3 regions of the Jeotgalicoccus sp. ATCC 8456 genome follow, and region 1 is predicted to be linked to each of the others. Evidence: riboswitches for the same ligand, from Rfam matches in the RefSeq annotation. Region 1 holds a riboswitch; each other region holds the start of a gene.

What was found. Region 1 has a riboswitch for thiamine pyrophosphate ahead of JEM45_RS07405 (thiamine phosphate synthase). Riboswitches for the same ligand answer to the same signal wherever they lie in the genome.
Region 2: it holds a riboswitch for thiamine pyrophosphate, as region 1 does, so the genes downstream of both, thiD (bifunctional hydroxymethylpyrimidine kinase/phosphomethylpyrimidine kinase) here and JEM45_RS07405 (thiamine phosphate synthase) in region 1, are expected to answer to the same signal.
Region 3: it holds a riboswitch for thiamine pyrophosphate, as region 1 does, so the genes downstream of both, tenA (thiaminase II) here and JEM45_RS07405 (thiamine phosphate synthase) in region 1, are expected to answer to the same signal.

Annotation. Positions count from the first base shown of each region.
Region 1 covers NZ_CP066224.1:1,427,864-1,432,837, reverse strand. The annotation lists gene JEM45_RS07415 (NtaA/DmoA family FMN-dependent monooxygenase) at 1-650, opposite strand, end outside; partial or broken gene JEM45_RS07410 (3-oxoacyl-ACP reductase) at 663-1,411, opposite strand; TPP riboswitch at 1,517-1,619, opposite strand; TPP riboswitch at 1,854-1,963, shown strand; gene JEM45_RS07405 (thiamine phosphate synthase) at 2,034-2,624, shown strand; gene thiS (sulfur carrier protein ThiS) at 2,720-2,920, shown strand; gene JEM45_RS07395 (thiazole synthase) at 2,922-3,689, shown strand; gene JEM45_RS07390 (HesA/MoeB/ThiF family protein) at 3,689-4,693, shown strand.
Region 2 covers NZ_CP066224.1:1,868,132-1,873,105, reverse strand. The annotation lists gene yidC (membrane protein insertase YidC) at 1-118, opposite strand, end outside; gene thiE (thiamine phosphate synthase) at 217-831, opposite strand; gene thiM (hydroxyethylthiazole kinase) at 824-1,594, opposite strand; gene thiD (bifunctional hydroxymethylpyrimidine kinase/phosphomethylpyrimidine kinase) at 1,597-2,391, opposite strand; TPP riboswitch at 2,458-2,556, opposite strand; gene JEM45_RS09710 (ABC transporter permease) at 2,594-4,162, opposite strand; gene JEM45_RS09705 (ABC transporter ATP-binding protein) at 4,159-4,974, opposite strand, start outside.
Region 3 covers NZ_CP066224.1:1,783,642-1,788,615, reverse strand. The annotation lists gene JEM45_RS09270 (fumarylacetoacetate hydrolase family protein) at 1-785, opposite strand, end outside; gene JEM45_RS09265 (acyl-CoA thioesterase) at 911-1,342, shown strand; gene JEM45_RS09260 (metallophosphoesterase) at 1,521-2,339, opposite strand; gene JEM45_RS09255 (hypothetical protein) at 2,465-2,662, opposite strand; gene tenA (thiaminase II) at 2,813-3,490, opposite strand; TPP riboswitch at 3,572-3,670, opposite strand; gene JEM45_RS09245 (hypothetical protein) at 3,873-4,394, opposite strand; tRNA gene JEM45_RS09240 (tRNA-Thr) at 4,496-4,566, opposite strand; gene JEM45_RS09235 (sugar phosphate isomerase/epimerase family protein) at 4,663-4,974, opposite strand, start outside.

The DNA of each region.
Region 1 (4,974 bases):
TGCATAGCCACTGGCTTACCCTCTTTTCTTAAAGGTAAAGTTAGCGGACCTTTAACTTGGAAGTTTTCACCATTGTGATTGAATGGCTGAATATTCTTATTTTTAGTAATTGTGTTATTTTCTTTATCTGGCTTGTAGCTTTCAATTGACCACGATTCAAATAATTTATTCATGACTTCAGCAAATTCATCCGCTTTCTTATAACGAACGGCTCTCTCAGGCAATTCAGGTATACTGTGGTTTTGTGCTTCGCGGTCGGTCATTGATGTCACTAGATTCCATCCCATGCGTCCTTTTGTTATGTGTTGCAATGTGAGTAACTGTCTTGCTGTGGTAAATGGGTTATTAAATGTACCTGAAATAGTTGAAACAAGTCCAACGTTATCTGTGACTTTACTCATAGCAGTTAATGCAATCATTGGGTCAAAATAACTCGCTGGTAATTCTGTTGGACTATCTGCGGGGAAGGCTTGTGAATCTGCGAAAAATACGGCATCAAATTTTCCGCGTTCTGCAATTTTTGCCAGATTTTCATAATATTCAATTGTCGTGAATTCATTGACACTCGAATCGTCTTCTAACCATGCTGCCTGATGGTGACCCACACCATACAATAAAATTCCTATATTTAACTGTTTAGAATTATTCATAATATATACCGCCTAGTTCATAGTAAGTCCGCCGTCTACCGTGATGTTTTGCCCTGTAACCCCATCTGCTGCCTCAGAACAAAGATAAACAACCATATTAGCAACGTCTTGTGGGGTTGTTACTTTTCTCAATGGTGTGGACTGTGCGATTAAATCAAATACTTCTGGTGTTGTGACTGCACTTGCGTCTGTTGTTTTCAGTAAACCGCCAGAAACAACATTTGCTCGGATACCATACTGTCCAAGTTCTGCTGCAACGTTTCTGGTGAACCCAATTAAAGCAGCTTTTGCAGTGGTGTACTCGTGATATGGTACTACAGGATTTTGATATAGATTAGTTCCAATACTAATAATTGCACCGTCTTTACGTTCTAAAAACTGTGGTATTACACTTTGTGATACGTTGAATGCAGCTTTTAGTGTCCCGTCTAACTGTTGCTCGTAATCTTTATAAGTCAAATCTTTGAATGATTTTTGAGCGGTTGGATCAAATTTAAAGTTAACGAGTGCATTGTTTACAACAACATCAATCTGTCCGAAATGTTCAGTTCCTTTTTAACTAACTGCTCAACTGCTTCACGGTCTGTAATGTCCGCTTGAATCGCAATGGCTTGTGCTCCAATTTCGTTTTTTAACTTCTCTGATTCTTCTTTACTGTTGTTGTAGTTAATTATGACATTAAAACCTTTTTCACTTAGTGCTTTTACGATATAGCTACCAAGTCCTCTTCCACTTCCCGTTACTAAAACTGTCCTTGTCAAATAAATCACTCCTATAATTTTTTAGAATAAAAAAATACGCAGCCTTCATAGGAAAGTTACGTACCGAGAGTAAATTATATGCCCGCAAAGACATAGATATACAACTGTATCGATGTAACACTTTCCTACGCCAGTTTTAACTGGATCAGGTTCAAAGGGTCTGAGGTTACCCTCATCTCAGTTTATAAAAACGCCCCTAGTGCGAATCTATTCTATTTAACATCATTGTATTACTTTACGAAGATACGTCAAGTAAATCACAAATTATGTGAATTGGAACAAACACAATTCAAATTCAATTCTGTAACTGTACTGCTATCTAGTTCCTATATGATTGAGTAAATGTTAAAAGATAGTTATCAGTATAATTAAAATATAATTTTATTTGCAATATTTAACTTTTTAGAGTAACTTGAAGTTATTGATTGGAAAATTAAATAGTTAAGACCACTGGAAGTGTCTTTGAAAAAGGCTGAGATTAAAGTGTAGACTTTGGGATTCCGGGAACCTGATACAGTTCATACTGGCGTAGGAAAGTGGCGAAAGTAATATGTGTTGATGCATACTTGCGCTGTTTTTCTATATAGAAAAACAGCGCTTTTTTATATTAAGGGGTGACATAATGCTTATTGCAATTACACATTTTAAGATATTAATTTCCAAGGACATTGTTCATTTCAATACGATTTCATCCTGTATCGATTATCTTTTACTTCGTACACCCATGTCCGACAACGAGTTATCATCTTTCCTTTGTCAGCTTATTCAATCAGGTTTCCCTAAAGAAAAAATCATCATTCATACTTCGACTAAATTGCTGGAATCTTTTCGTTTAACTGCCATCCACTTTAGAGAAAACGATCCAACTGCATTAACGTATAAAAAAGAACATCCGGATATTTCAGTCAGCATGTCTGCTCATTCACCTGAATCTGTCAAGAAAGCACAGGACAATCATCTCGACTTTGTATTATACGGCCATATATTTGAATCGAGTTCAAAGAAATTTTTGCCACCGCGTACACATCAAGAAGTACGTGATGCACTGTCTTATGATATTCCTGTGATAGCACTTGGCGGTATCAATTTAACAACTATCAATCAATTACCGACAGGATTCAGTGGTATCTCGGCAATTTCTGCATTTATGGATGCTTCACCCAATCAAATCACCAGGTTAAAAGAAAAAGGTCAAATATTAAATTTGATGTAAGCAAATGCTCCATAGCTTAGACATTATAAAGTGGTTAATACACTTCCCAGCTGTCGCAGTACTTAAAAATCTATCACTTGAAAGGATGAAACAATATGCAGTGCACCGTTAACGGAGAACTCCATTATTTTGAAACGGATATTACCATAGCTACCCTGCTGGACCACCTGGATGTAGATGATAATCGTATTGTAGTGGAACACAATGGGGAATTGATAAAAAAAAGTGTATTTAAACAACAAGAAGTGAAAAATAATGATCGACTTGAATTATTAGAATTTGTAGGAGGCGGATAATATGTTAGAAATTGGAGATTTAAAATTTAACTCAAGGCTATTTTTAGGTACTGGAAAGTTCTCAGATGAGAAAATACAGGCCGCTGCAATTGAAGCGTCAGGTACAGAAGTGCTGACTTTCGCTGTCAGACGTATGAACTTATTTGATAAAGACCTGCCCAACCCGCTGGCAAATATTGATTTAAGAAAATACACGACATTTCCGAATACAGCAGGGGCGAAAACAGTGGAAGAAACTGTACGCATCGCAGAAATCGCAAGACATGCGGGTGTCTGTGACATGATTAAAGTTGAGATTATTGGTGATGATAAGACATTACTGCCTGACCCAATTGCGACATACGAAGCGTGTCAAATACTGCTGGACAAAGGTTATACAGTCTGTCCATATATTTCAAACGATGTCGTGCTTGCAAAAAGACTCGAAAGACTTGGTGTTCATGCAATCATGCCGCTCGCTTCTCCTATAGGTACGGGACGCGGTATTAATAATCCATTGAATTTAAGATATATTGTAGAACAATCCAGCATCCCTGTTATTGTGGATGCAGGAATCGGTTCACCCAAAGATGCGTGCTATGCTATGGAGCTGGGTGCAGATGCGGTATTATTAAACACCGCTGTATCGAATGCCAAAGATCCGGTTAAAATGGCAGAAGCGATGAAGCTTTCAATTGATGCAGGGGTACTGGGTTATGATGCAGGACGTATTCCGGTTAGGTATTCTGCACAGGCCTCAAGTCCTGCTGAAGGACTGGAGTTTCTTTAATGGAGAGATACGACAGACAAATGAAGTTTAATGAATTTGGAGAGAATAGTCAAAAAAATCTGATGTCAGCCACACTAATGGTGATGGGCGCCGGTGCACTTGGAACACACGTTTCTGAAATGCTTGTGCGTATGGGTGCAGGTAAACTCATCATCATTGATATGGATATTGTTGAAATGACCAACCTGCATCGTCAGGCTTTATATACTGAAAAAGATGCAGAAGATATGACGCTGAAAGTTAATGCTGCCAAAGAAAAATTGTGTCAGATAAACCGTAATGTTGAGATTGTACCGATCAATGCAGAAATAAATTCCAGTAACATCTCCGCAATCTTAAGAAAGTATCAGCCGGATATTGTAATTGACAGTATGGATCATTTTGAAATTCGATTTCTGATTAATGAAGCCTGTCATAAGCTTGATATCCCCTGGGTATATGGTGCTGCTGTAGGCAGTAAGGGAAGTGTGTACGGGATTGATTTTAAAGGACCTTGTTTAAAGTGTTTGATGGAGACTCTGCCATCGACAGGGGAAAGCTGTGCAATCAACGGTGTGCTTCCTCCTGTAATTTCCCTCATTGCCAGTATGGAAGTTTCTGAAGTCATTCGTTATTTATCAGGAAAAGGTTTTTCCAAGCAGCTCATTACTGTAGATACTTTTAAAATCGGCTTTCAAACGATAAATATAGATGAATTAAAGAATGAAGACTGTGTAGTCTGTAAGAATCGGATATATGAACAGTTGAATAAAAATATGCTGGCCACTGTACAATCTAATTGCGGAAGTGTATATACACTCAGGTTCGACGAATCGGTTTTCAATCAGGAGCTGCCCGGTAAAATTATCAGGGCAAGTGCGTTTGTTAAGTTATTGACTTATAAAAAATATAAGCTGACCTTATTTAAAGATGGCAGAATGAATGTTCATGGCATCTCTCGAAAAGAAGAAGCCAATGCTTTATATCAAGAAATGATTGAGAAACTGAGTGAATATCCTGTATAAATATAGTGTGAACTATCTCAAATAGATGAGTTTTTTATGGTGTTTTAGAAATAATAGACAAAGCATTAAAAAGGCATCAGTTATTTCTATAGGGTGTTGAATTAGGTGAAGATACGGTAATCAGAAGGAACTATTTATTACAAATTTCGGTGGAACGTTAAGAGAAAACCGCATCATAAAGTGATACGCTGAAGCTTATCATCGTTAGTGCGTGTTTCCTAAAATTATTTATGATGATTTGAAGCTTATCACGAGTAGTGGGTGTAAGGGATAAATTAAAT
Region 2 (4,974 bases), 440 kb from region 1:
TTGGGCTAACTAATGTGTTATAGAAGAAGCCGTCTCTATTCTCTTCTTGAGAATAATCACATCCTGCAAGGAATAAGACTAAAATCATAGAAGCAGGAAATAGCCATTTTTTAATCATTTCTTCACCTCAAATAATATCTTGCATAAAAAAGATTGTACCATATATTGAAGTGTATAAAAACCAATTTCAATGTAAATGGTTAATTTTTCACAAGGTTAGGAGAGAAATTGTGTCACTGTTTGGTCAATATTAGCTGACTGAGTAATTGCAGAGATCACAGAAATCCCATCTGCACCATTCAACAAACAAGACTTAAAATTATCTACAGTAATGCCACCGATAGCCACTATCGGCAAGGTTGTCTTTTTTGAAATTTCCTTTAACCCAGATAAACCGATGGCTTGACCAGCATCATCTTTAGAACTGGTCGGGTAAACAGGCCCACATCCCAAGTAATCAACACGACTCAAATCGCTCTGTTTTAGTTCTTCTAAATTACCGACAGATAAGCCGATGATTTTATTATTTAAGAATGCTGGTAAATCTTTAGGATTGATATCAGCTTGCCCGACATGCACACCGTCAGCGTCTACAATTCTCTGAAGCTCTACATCATCATTAATTATAAAAGTGACCTTATATTTTTGACACAGGTCTTTTACTTCCATCGCAAATTGAATTAAATCTTCGCCACTTTTAATATTTTCTCCCTTTTCTCTCAACTGAAAACACGTCACTCCTGCCTTAAAGGCAGTTTCTAAATCTTTTAAAGGGTTTTTAAAGCTCGAAGATGAAGCGATGAGATATAACCTTAATACCGATCTATTCATGCACAGTCACCTTAGATTTTTGGTAGTCCGCTTCAGAGAATTTATACATTTCATCAATCAATTGAACTTGAAACATGCCTGGTCCTGACGTACTTAAAGCAGCTTGTTCTGCAGCAATGTTATATAAGCTCACTGCTTTAACAATAGCATCTTGGGTTCGGTCGACTGCTAAAAATGATGCACAAATTGCACCTAAAACACAGCCTGATCCTGTAATTTTCTCTTGGAATTCATGACCATTGTTCATAGAAATAATCGTTTCACCATTGGTATATGCATCGGTCTCACCGGTTACCAAAATTGGCACCTTTAATTTATCATAGGCAACTTTAACGATTTCTTCTGCTTTACCTTCTGCAATAGAGTCCACGCCTTTAGACTCAACATCTAAACCTGCTAAGGCCATAATTTCTCCTGTATTTCCCTTAATTAAATCGACCTTATGGTTTTCTAATATATGGTTGATGACGTTTCTTCTAAAAGTGGAAGCACCATATCCAACAGGATCTATAATCAGAGGTACTTGACTCTGATTCGCTTCTCTTGCCGCTGTTTCATAGAGTTCGATTTTATCTTCACTACAAGTTCCTATGTTGATGAGTACAGCGCCACTATGCTTAATTATGTCAGCCATCTCCTTCTTCTCGCCACTCATAATTGGTGATGCACCGAGTGCAAGTAGGCTATTTGCAGTGAATGGTTTTACTACATCATTGGTAATACATAGAACGAGTGGATTAATGCGTCTTAAGAGTTCAATCATTGTTATTCTCCTTTATATGAAAAATGATTTACCGGCCCACTACCTTGCCCGATACCAGGTGCATGTTTAATAGCATCTGTTATATACGCCTTCGCTGTTTTAAACGCATCTTCCTTAGTATTACCCTTAGCGAGCTCTGCAGTAAGTACCGCTGAAAATGTACATCCTGTACCATGTGTTTGATCTGTGTCGATTCTTTCACTGGATAGTGTCGTAATACGCTCCCCATCATACATATAGTCTGTCGCATCGCCGTCTAAGTGACCACCTTTAATAATGACACTTTTGGCCCCCATTTCATCAACGATGAATTTTAAAGCATGTTCTATATCTGATGTGTTTTCTATCTTCTGTCCTGTAATTGCCTCTGCCTCATGTAGATTTGGTGTCACAATATCAGCGAGCGGAATGAGTGTATTGATGAGCGTATCCATCGATGCTGCGGTCATCAAACGGTCCCCACTTGTTGCAATCATCACAGGATCCATGACATAAGGAATATCATATTCTCTTATGTATTTTGCAATTAAGGTCATCATATCGGCTTCAGCAATCATGCCCGTTTTCATTGCTTTTGGCACTTGATCATCAAAAACACTCTTAAGTTCCTTTTCGATAAAATCTATCGGTACGTTATAGACATCCTGAACGCCTAATGTATTTTGTGCAACAAGTGAGGTGATAACAGCCATGCCGTATACATCTCTTGATGAGAATGCCTTGATATCAGCAGGGACACCTGCCCCACCTGTTGGATCAGTTCCAGCTATTGTTAACGCAGTTGGTAAAGTCATTATTAGATTCCTCCTAAAAAATAAGCCCACTTCCTGAAAAGAAGTGGGCTTATCAAAACGAATGCTGTATTCATTTTATTCGCACTTCCCTCCGCCAGCATAACCTGGATCAGGTAAAAAGGGACAAGTTTTCACTATCTCAGCCAATTGGCGCCCCTAGTGGTAAATGTTATTTAAATGTATTGTATCACATTGTACTTTAGTGTCAAAGAAGATTCCGTTTCCTTATACATATTAAACCGATAAGCATCATCACAATACCTAGACTTGTAACAATTACAACTGCTAACTCATCTAAACCTTCTATAGGAACATCGCTCAAGTAATAAAATGGACTCAGTTTTAAGAAGTTTTCATTTAAGTCAATCAAACTTCCTAAATAATTAACCAAGAATATATATGCCAGATATATCCAGACAAATATATGAAGTCTAGCATATATACCAATGAGTAATGAAGAGACTCCTATAATAAATACCATTGCAGCACTGTAATTAATAAGTCCTTTAATGTAATCGACTTCTGTGAGCTCTAGTCCTGTCACATTAATACTAGCTAAATACATTCCAACTAAGGTCAGTAAATAACTCAGTATACCCACTAAGTTCGCGTAAAACCAGTGTATTAAATATGCCGTTGTAAGTGAAATTCTATTATTTAACGTCGCCGCGTTCATCATCTCTAAACGTCCTGATTTTTCTTCTATTAAAAATCTACCATTCACCATTAAGGCAGGTACCGTCGCAATTAGTGCAGAGATTATAAATAGTAAATTTATAAAAAACATGGTGCCATCTTGACCTTCAAATGCGGCTTTAAGCATATCATTTTGACCGATGACTTGATCAAGATCTCCAAAAATAGAACCGTAAGATAAACCAACTATAAAGAGACCCACCATCCATGACATCATCAAGACCTTACTATTGATGAAGGCTAATCTAAAGTAGCTTGAGATTTTTCTTTCCTTCGGTTTTTTATCGATATTAAAATAACCGCTTCCTAAATCACGCTTGTAAAACAATACGTAACTTAAGGCCACTAATAGAATGACGATTGAGAATGGCATGAGCCATAGTCCAGATGATTCTATACCATAGGCTTCTATACGAGACAACCAGTGATAAGGAGAGAATACAGAAAATCTTGTATCCACCACATCCGTCATTGCTCTGTACAGGTATAAAGCAAGGAGAACGGTGAGTGTCAGACCAAATGTTAGATCTGCACTTTGGAATAATTGTCCGAAAGAAAGCGTCAGTACAAAGAATGAGAGTCCAAATAAGCTCAGACCTAGTGCGTAATATAAGTTTCCAGGTAAGCTTAATCCTTCAACATTGATAAGTTGTAATCCGACAACTAGGATAAAACAGACAAGTATATTGATTATGATACCTAACATGATTTGTGAACTGATGATCGTCGATTTCTTCGTACCTGTCGTTAGAATATATTCCGTTAAACCTTCTTCCTCTGCTTTTCTCCCAATTCCGTTTGCGATTAAAATATTAAACAGACCATGGAAGATTGCCATAATTAACAACATTTGGTGCGCAAACATTACCGGTGATGTGTAATCCCCCTCTGGAATCGGTCCAATTAAGGCCACCATTGCAGGGTTATCAACGGTCATTTTCATACCTAAGCGTTCTTCTTCAGTCCCATATAGTGTGTTAAATACACTGGGTATCGACAGTGAGATACCACATAAAATCAGAAGCCATAAGAAGACCTGAAAACGCACATTACGTCCGATCAATCTAAAATATGTCATTTTGCATCCTCGTAATATCTCATGAAGATATCCTCAAGTTTTGGTGGTGTTGTTTTTAATGATTTGAGATTATAGATCTTCAAATATCTTAAAAACTGAGGAATATCATTATTATCGATGAACATATGGTAACCATCACTGTCAGATGAAAAATCATGAATAAATTTTTGATGTTTTAACGCATCAATATTATCATCAGTTTCGATGATATATTCTACTCGAGTAATGTGCCTAAGATCATTCATAGTACCAGCTTCTATGATTTTACCGTCTCTGATTATAGCAATACGATTCGCAAGCTTTTCAACCTCAGAAAGAATATGGCTCGATAATAAGACGGCCTTGTTATTATTTTTTAAGTTGATGATTTCTTCATGAAACACTCGCTCCATTAATGGGTCAAGACCAGTAGTTGGTTCATCAAAGATAAATACATCTGCATCACTGAGAAAAGCACTAATTAATGCAACCTTTTGTTTATTTCCCTTGGAATACGTCTTACATTTTTTATGTATATCTAATCTAAAACGTTCAATTAATGCCGCTTTTCTGTCATCGTTATGATAGCCTTTAGCAGCCATCATGAAGTCGATGACCTCACCACCTGTTAAGTTTCCCCACAGATTGACATCCCCAGGAACGTATGCAATCTTTTCAATATAGTTTTTATTTTCCTTAATATTTTTATCATTGAAAAGAATATCACCTTTCGTTGGTTCCAAAGCACCAATAATCATACGAATTGTCGTCGATTTCCCCGCTCCATTCGGTCCGATAAAACCAAAAACTTCTCCAGGATATAGAGTGAACGA
Region 3 (4,974 bases), 360 kb from region 1:
ATCCAAGGTTTAATTGCTGTTTTATAACCTGAAGCAACACCTTCTGGAGTTCCTGTTAAAATAATATCGCCTGGCTCTAAAGTCATAAACTGGGAAGTATAACTAACTAAACTTCTACTTTTAAATATCATATCATTCGTATTAGAATCTTGTCGTAACTCACCATTGACATAAGTCTTAATACGTAATTTATGAGGTTCTCCGAGTTCTTCTAAGGTGACAATGTATGGTCCAACGGGACAGAACCCATCATAGGTCTTACCTGTTAGCCATTGGCTCGTTCTAAATTGTGATGTTCTCTCCGATACGTCATTCGCATTTGTATAACCAAAAATATAATCCATAGCGTCTTCTCTACTGACACTTTTAGCTGTCTTCCCGATTATAATCGCTAACTCACCTTCATAATCCATTGCAGTCACACCTTGCGGAATATTTATAGTACTATTATGCGCAGTGAGTGCGTTGTTAAACTTAGAAAATAGTATCGGATGTTTGGGAATATCAATTTGCATTTCCTCAGCGTGGCGTTTGTAATTTACCCCAACACAAATGATTTTTCCTGGATTAGGAACAGCTGGTCCAAGAGTGAGACTGTCATACTCTAGAAAATCCACACCTTCACCTTCAATATAAAAATCAATCAGTGCTTCAGCCTTTCCTTGATGGTTCATAACCTCTTGAATCGAACTAAAATCTTCAGATATGTCGAGTACACCTTTAGAAGTAAGTACACCTGTGCGACAATCTCCTGAATCTGGATCTATAAAAGTTAGTAATTTCATATTATTACCCCATTCCTAGTTACCTCATTCTATCATAACCTTTATTTTTCCGGTCTAAAAGTCGAGGAGATTTTTACAGTATTAGAATGATACAATATTAATATGTATTAATAGGAGGATTTTTCATGAGTGTATATGTAGCAGAAACAGAAATTCAAATCTTGTATGCAGATACTGATATGATGGGCGTCATCTATCATGGTTCATATATCAAATGGCTTGAACTCGGACGTCGGAAACTAATTGAAGACATCGGTTATGATTATTTAGCGATGGAGAGAGAAGGATATTTAGCCCCAGTACACAACGTCAATATTACCTATGCCAAACCACTAAAATACAGTGATCGTGCCTTTGTCCGCACCTGGGTAGAAGAAAATACAGGTATGCGGACCATCTACGGTTTTGAAATTGTCAACGGAGATGGTGAAGTTTGTACTCACGGTACTACGACACTACTTGTAGTAAAAAAAGTTGATGGAGAGTTCAAACCAGTCGTCTTCAAGCGAGTTTTTCCAGAGTGGTACGCTAAATACGAAGAAATCAAAAAGAAATAAACAGTGTTACCGGCAAATGAGCGTATTCATCTGCCGGTACTTTTGTTTTACTGGACAAAGATAGCACTCATTGACCGGTATTTTGACTTTACCAGTCGATATAGAATTCTCATATCACTTATATTTTTTCGGACAAGTTAATAAATAAACTTAAAATAAAAAGACTCAGGAGGTCTTTTTAAATTTCTATAATTTCTAAGGCATCACGTATCTCATGAACAATATCTTTTGTCCGCCATTCTCTACGGTATCCAAGGCATGCACAAATATATTTAACGCCACCTTCAATAACTTGGTGTCGAAAGTGGATATGCCCCATAACGCTGTATTTAATATCATAGTCCCCATAAAATGTGTCAAAGTCTGACGTACCAATAAAGGCATTGTAGTAATCAAATAAGCGGTTTGGCATGGGAACTCTAAATGCTTTATGTGTTGCGACATGGGTCATTAAAATAATTTTCTTATCCTTTACCATTTCCAAATCATGTGCAGCTTTTTCTGCAAATTCTAAAGATATCTCTGGATCGCTTTTTCCCCAATCTACACGTACTAAATCTTGCCATGTTCCACCGTAATAACTCCGCTCTTCAAGACGCGCTTTGGAAAAGCGGTCACTTGCGTAAGTATAGTCGTACCAAGCGGCATTCATAACGATTGCCCAGCCGTTACCTAGATCTACAGGTTCGCCTTCTTTATAATACTTCGTGCTTTTGAAAAATTGATGAATCTCATTTGTCGTCTTATCATCTCCGGATTGATTCCAAAAATCATGGTTGCCTGGCACAAAGTAAATCACAACGCCTGTCATTTGTTCCAGTGCCTGCATGAAACGATAAGACCGCATATGATCGTTTGAAATATCGCCCGCTATCAACAACACATCGAGTGATTGACGATTCACCTCATTTGCCAAGGTTAAGGTAAAATCCTTCTGTTGAAGGTTTTCATCATTGTATCGATCAATATGCAAATCAGAAATCACACCAATTTTCATACTTCTTTTCGCTCCTATAATATGTCGAATTATATATATTATATATGATACCCTTACAAAATTTTAATAATTCGCATCAAGAAAAAAAGCCACCGGTTTTTACCAGCGGCCGATATTCAAATGTTCTATTCACCTTCGTCATCTGATTCAGTATCTTCTGACTCTGTATCTTCTGATTCTGTGCCTTCAGTCTCTGTTTCAGTTCCTTCTGTACCAGATTCTTCTGTTTCTGTACCTTCCTCTGTACCTTCTTCAGAACCGCCTCCGCATGCAGCAAGTGCCAATACGCCTACTAATGATGTAACAGTTAAGAGTTTCTTCATAATTAATTCCCTCTCCTTAAAGTAGTATAGGTTTTCAGACTGAATCGTGATGTTAGTCCTACCTTACCCCAAAGAAATTATGGAATACACATGTTTTACAGACCCTTAACAATTTAGAAAACTTATTATTATGAATAATTAATTTCCTAGTCATTTCTCTCCTTGTATAACATCCCAATTAGATTTATTTTCACACATCTCCCAAAACATATACTCGTACTTACTTGTTTTCACCACAATTTCCTCTAAGACAAGCAATTCACGCTCAGGTTTACCCTCTGCTAAACGATTCATCAGCTTCATTGCAGTATTATTTAATGCAGTAAACTCTGTGTCTGAATACATATCCACCCATTCTTTATATGGATTATCCTCATGGTCATAATTTTTCTTTAAGTGATTTCCTATAAAGTTATAAGACCATGCACAAGTCAATAAGCATGCAGCCACAACAGCTGCATCACCGCGCTGTGCGTGATTCAACATGTATGAGGTATATGCTGTATTTTCACTAGCCGCCTCAGTTTCTAATAGCGCATCCTCTGAAATTCCAAATCGTTTTGAAAAACTTCTATGAAGCTCCATCTCGCCAAACAACGTTCCATGTAACAACTCAGCAAATAAATTCATAGTATCTAAATCCGGTGCCTTCTCTGCACCAATCGCCATTAAGCGTGCATACTCAACTAAATACACATAATCCTGTTTTAACCAATGTTGAAACTTATCAATTTCAAGAGATCCATCACCCAAGCCCATCACAAAAGGATGGTCTAAATACGATTTCCAAATTCCTTCTACACGTGTCCATAATCGATCTGTAAACATATCAATTTCTCCTTTTGACTAAACAAGATAAAAACCCGAACCTTATGAGCGGTCCGAGTCCATAAATACCATGTTGCCAAAGTTTATCGACACAGACTTCCCTATCGCAGGTCCTAACCTACAGGTTCAAAGGGTCGATTGTTCATCTCTCAGCACAAAAGTGCACCCCTAGTCTTTATTATTTAATTTGTAGGTGAGCAAAAAGGCAAAACTTAACACCCAAAAGTTTTTGAGGGAAACTCCATCGAAAGAGATAATCATCACTATGATTGTCCATCAGTCGTTTGATTCGAATTCTTAAATCGTAACAGATAAATAAAACGTAAATTGTAATCCATCAAATTCTCGATTTAAAATAGGTCTCTTTCTACCAATACATGACTTATATGCTTGTTAGTGTGACGTCAATCGTTTCAGTACTGTTAAATTTATCGATTAAGATTGATTTTTTGTTAACGAGTGTTTCAAGTTCTGACAGATATTCTTTGATCTCATCTTCATTGATGATACCCTCTTCAACAATACCTACCCCAGATATAGTCTTAACACGTTCACGACCATAGCCAAAAGTAATATTGTTCTTTATATTGTTGATGATACCACGTTCAATTTTCAATGACTCTAAGGCACTAGATGCGGTTATTTCAGTGCCGTCAAGAACCACTGTAGCTGTAGAATTTTTGTGGTGAATTGCTGTTTTTAAAGTTACTAAATCATTTCTCAATTGCTTTACTTTAGCTAGTGATTCATTAACTTTAGAAAGCTTATCTGCATGATCAATTTTTTCATTGTTAACCGAAATAGGCACTCGGTACTCTGTACTGAATTTCTCATATTCATTAGCGAGTTCGGTTCTAAGATTACTTACAGTAAAAATTGCTTCTTGTAGAGTGAGTGTTGTCATCATAACCTCCAAATTTCATTCTTTATTTAACATTATCGATTAGTACAATCTTTTGCAAATAATTAAACAAAAAAACCAACTCTTGTAGAGTTGGTTGAAACAGCCGACAACGAGAATCGAACTCGTATTGCAGCCTTACCATGGCTGTGTTCTACCATTAAACTATGTCGGCATAAGTAATCAATACACTTTACTATAGTATAAATGGCAAATTATTTCTAGTCTATTTATAAGAAAATAAGAGAACACAGCATGTTGTTTAAAAGTCTTACTTAAAAGTTTTATATAAGAAGTCCAAATCTTCTTTTATTGCACTTATATCATTACCAAGATCATAGTTATATTCAAGAACTAAGTCCGCTTCTGGTGTATACATATTATACAATTTAACAAAGTCTTCAAAATCTAATGAACCATCATGAATTCTATTATGATCATCTCTCCCTTCAACATTATTATGCAAGTGATAATGCGTAATTTGCTCCTTTAAAGAAGAAATAATATTTTCAAGACTCCAGTTATTAGCATTAACGTGGCCAATATCGATAAGTAGATTATTTCCCTCTTCTTTACACATACT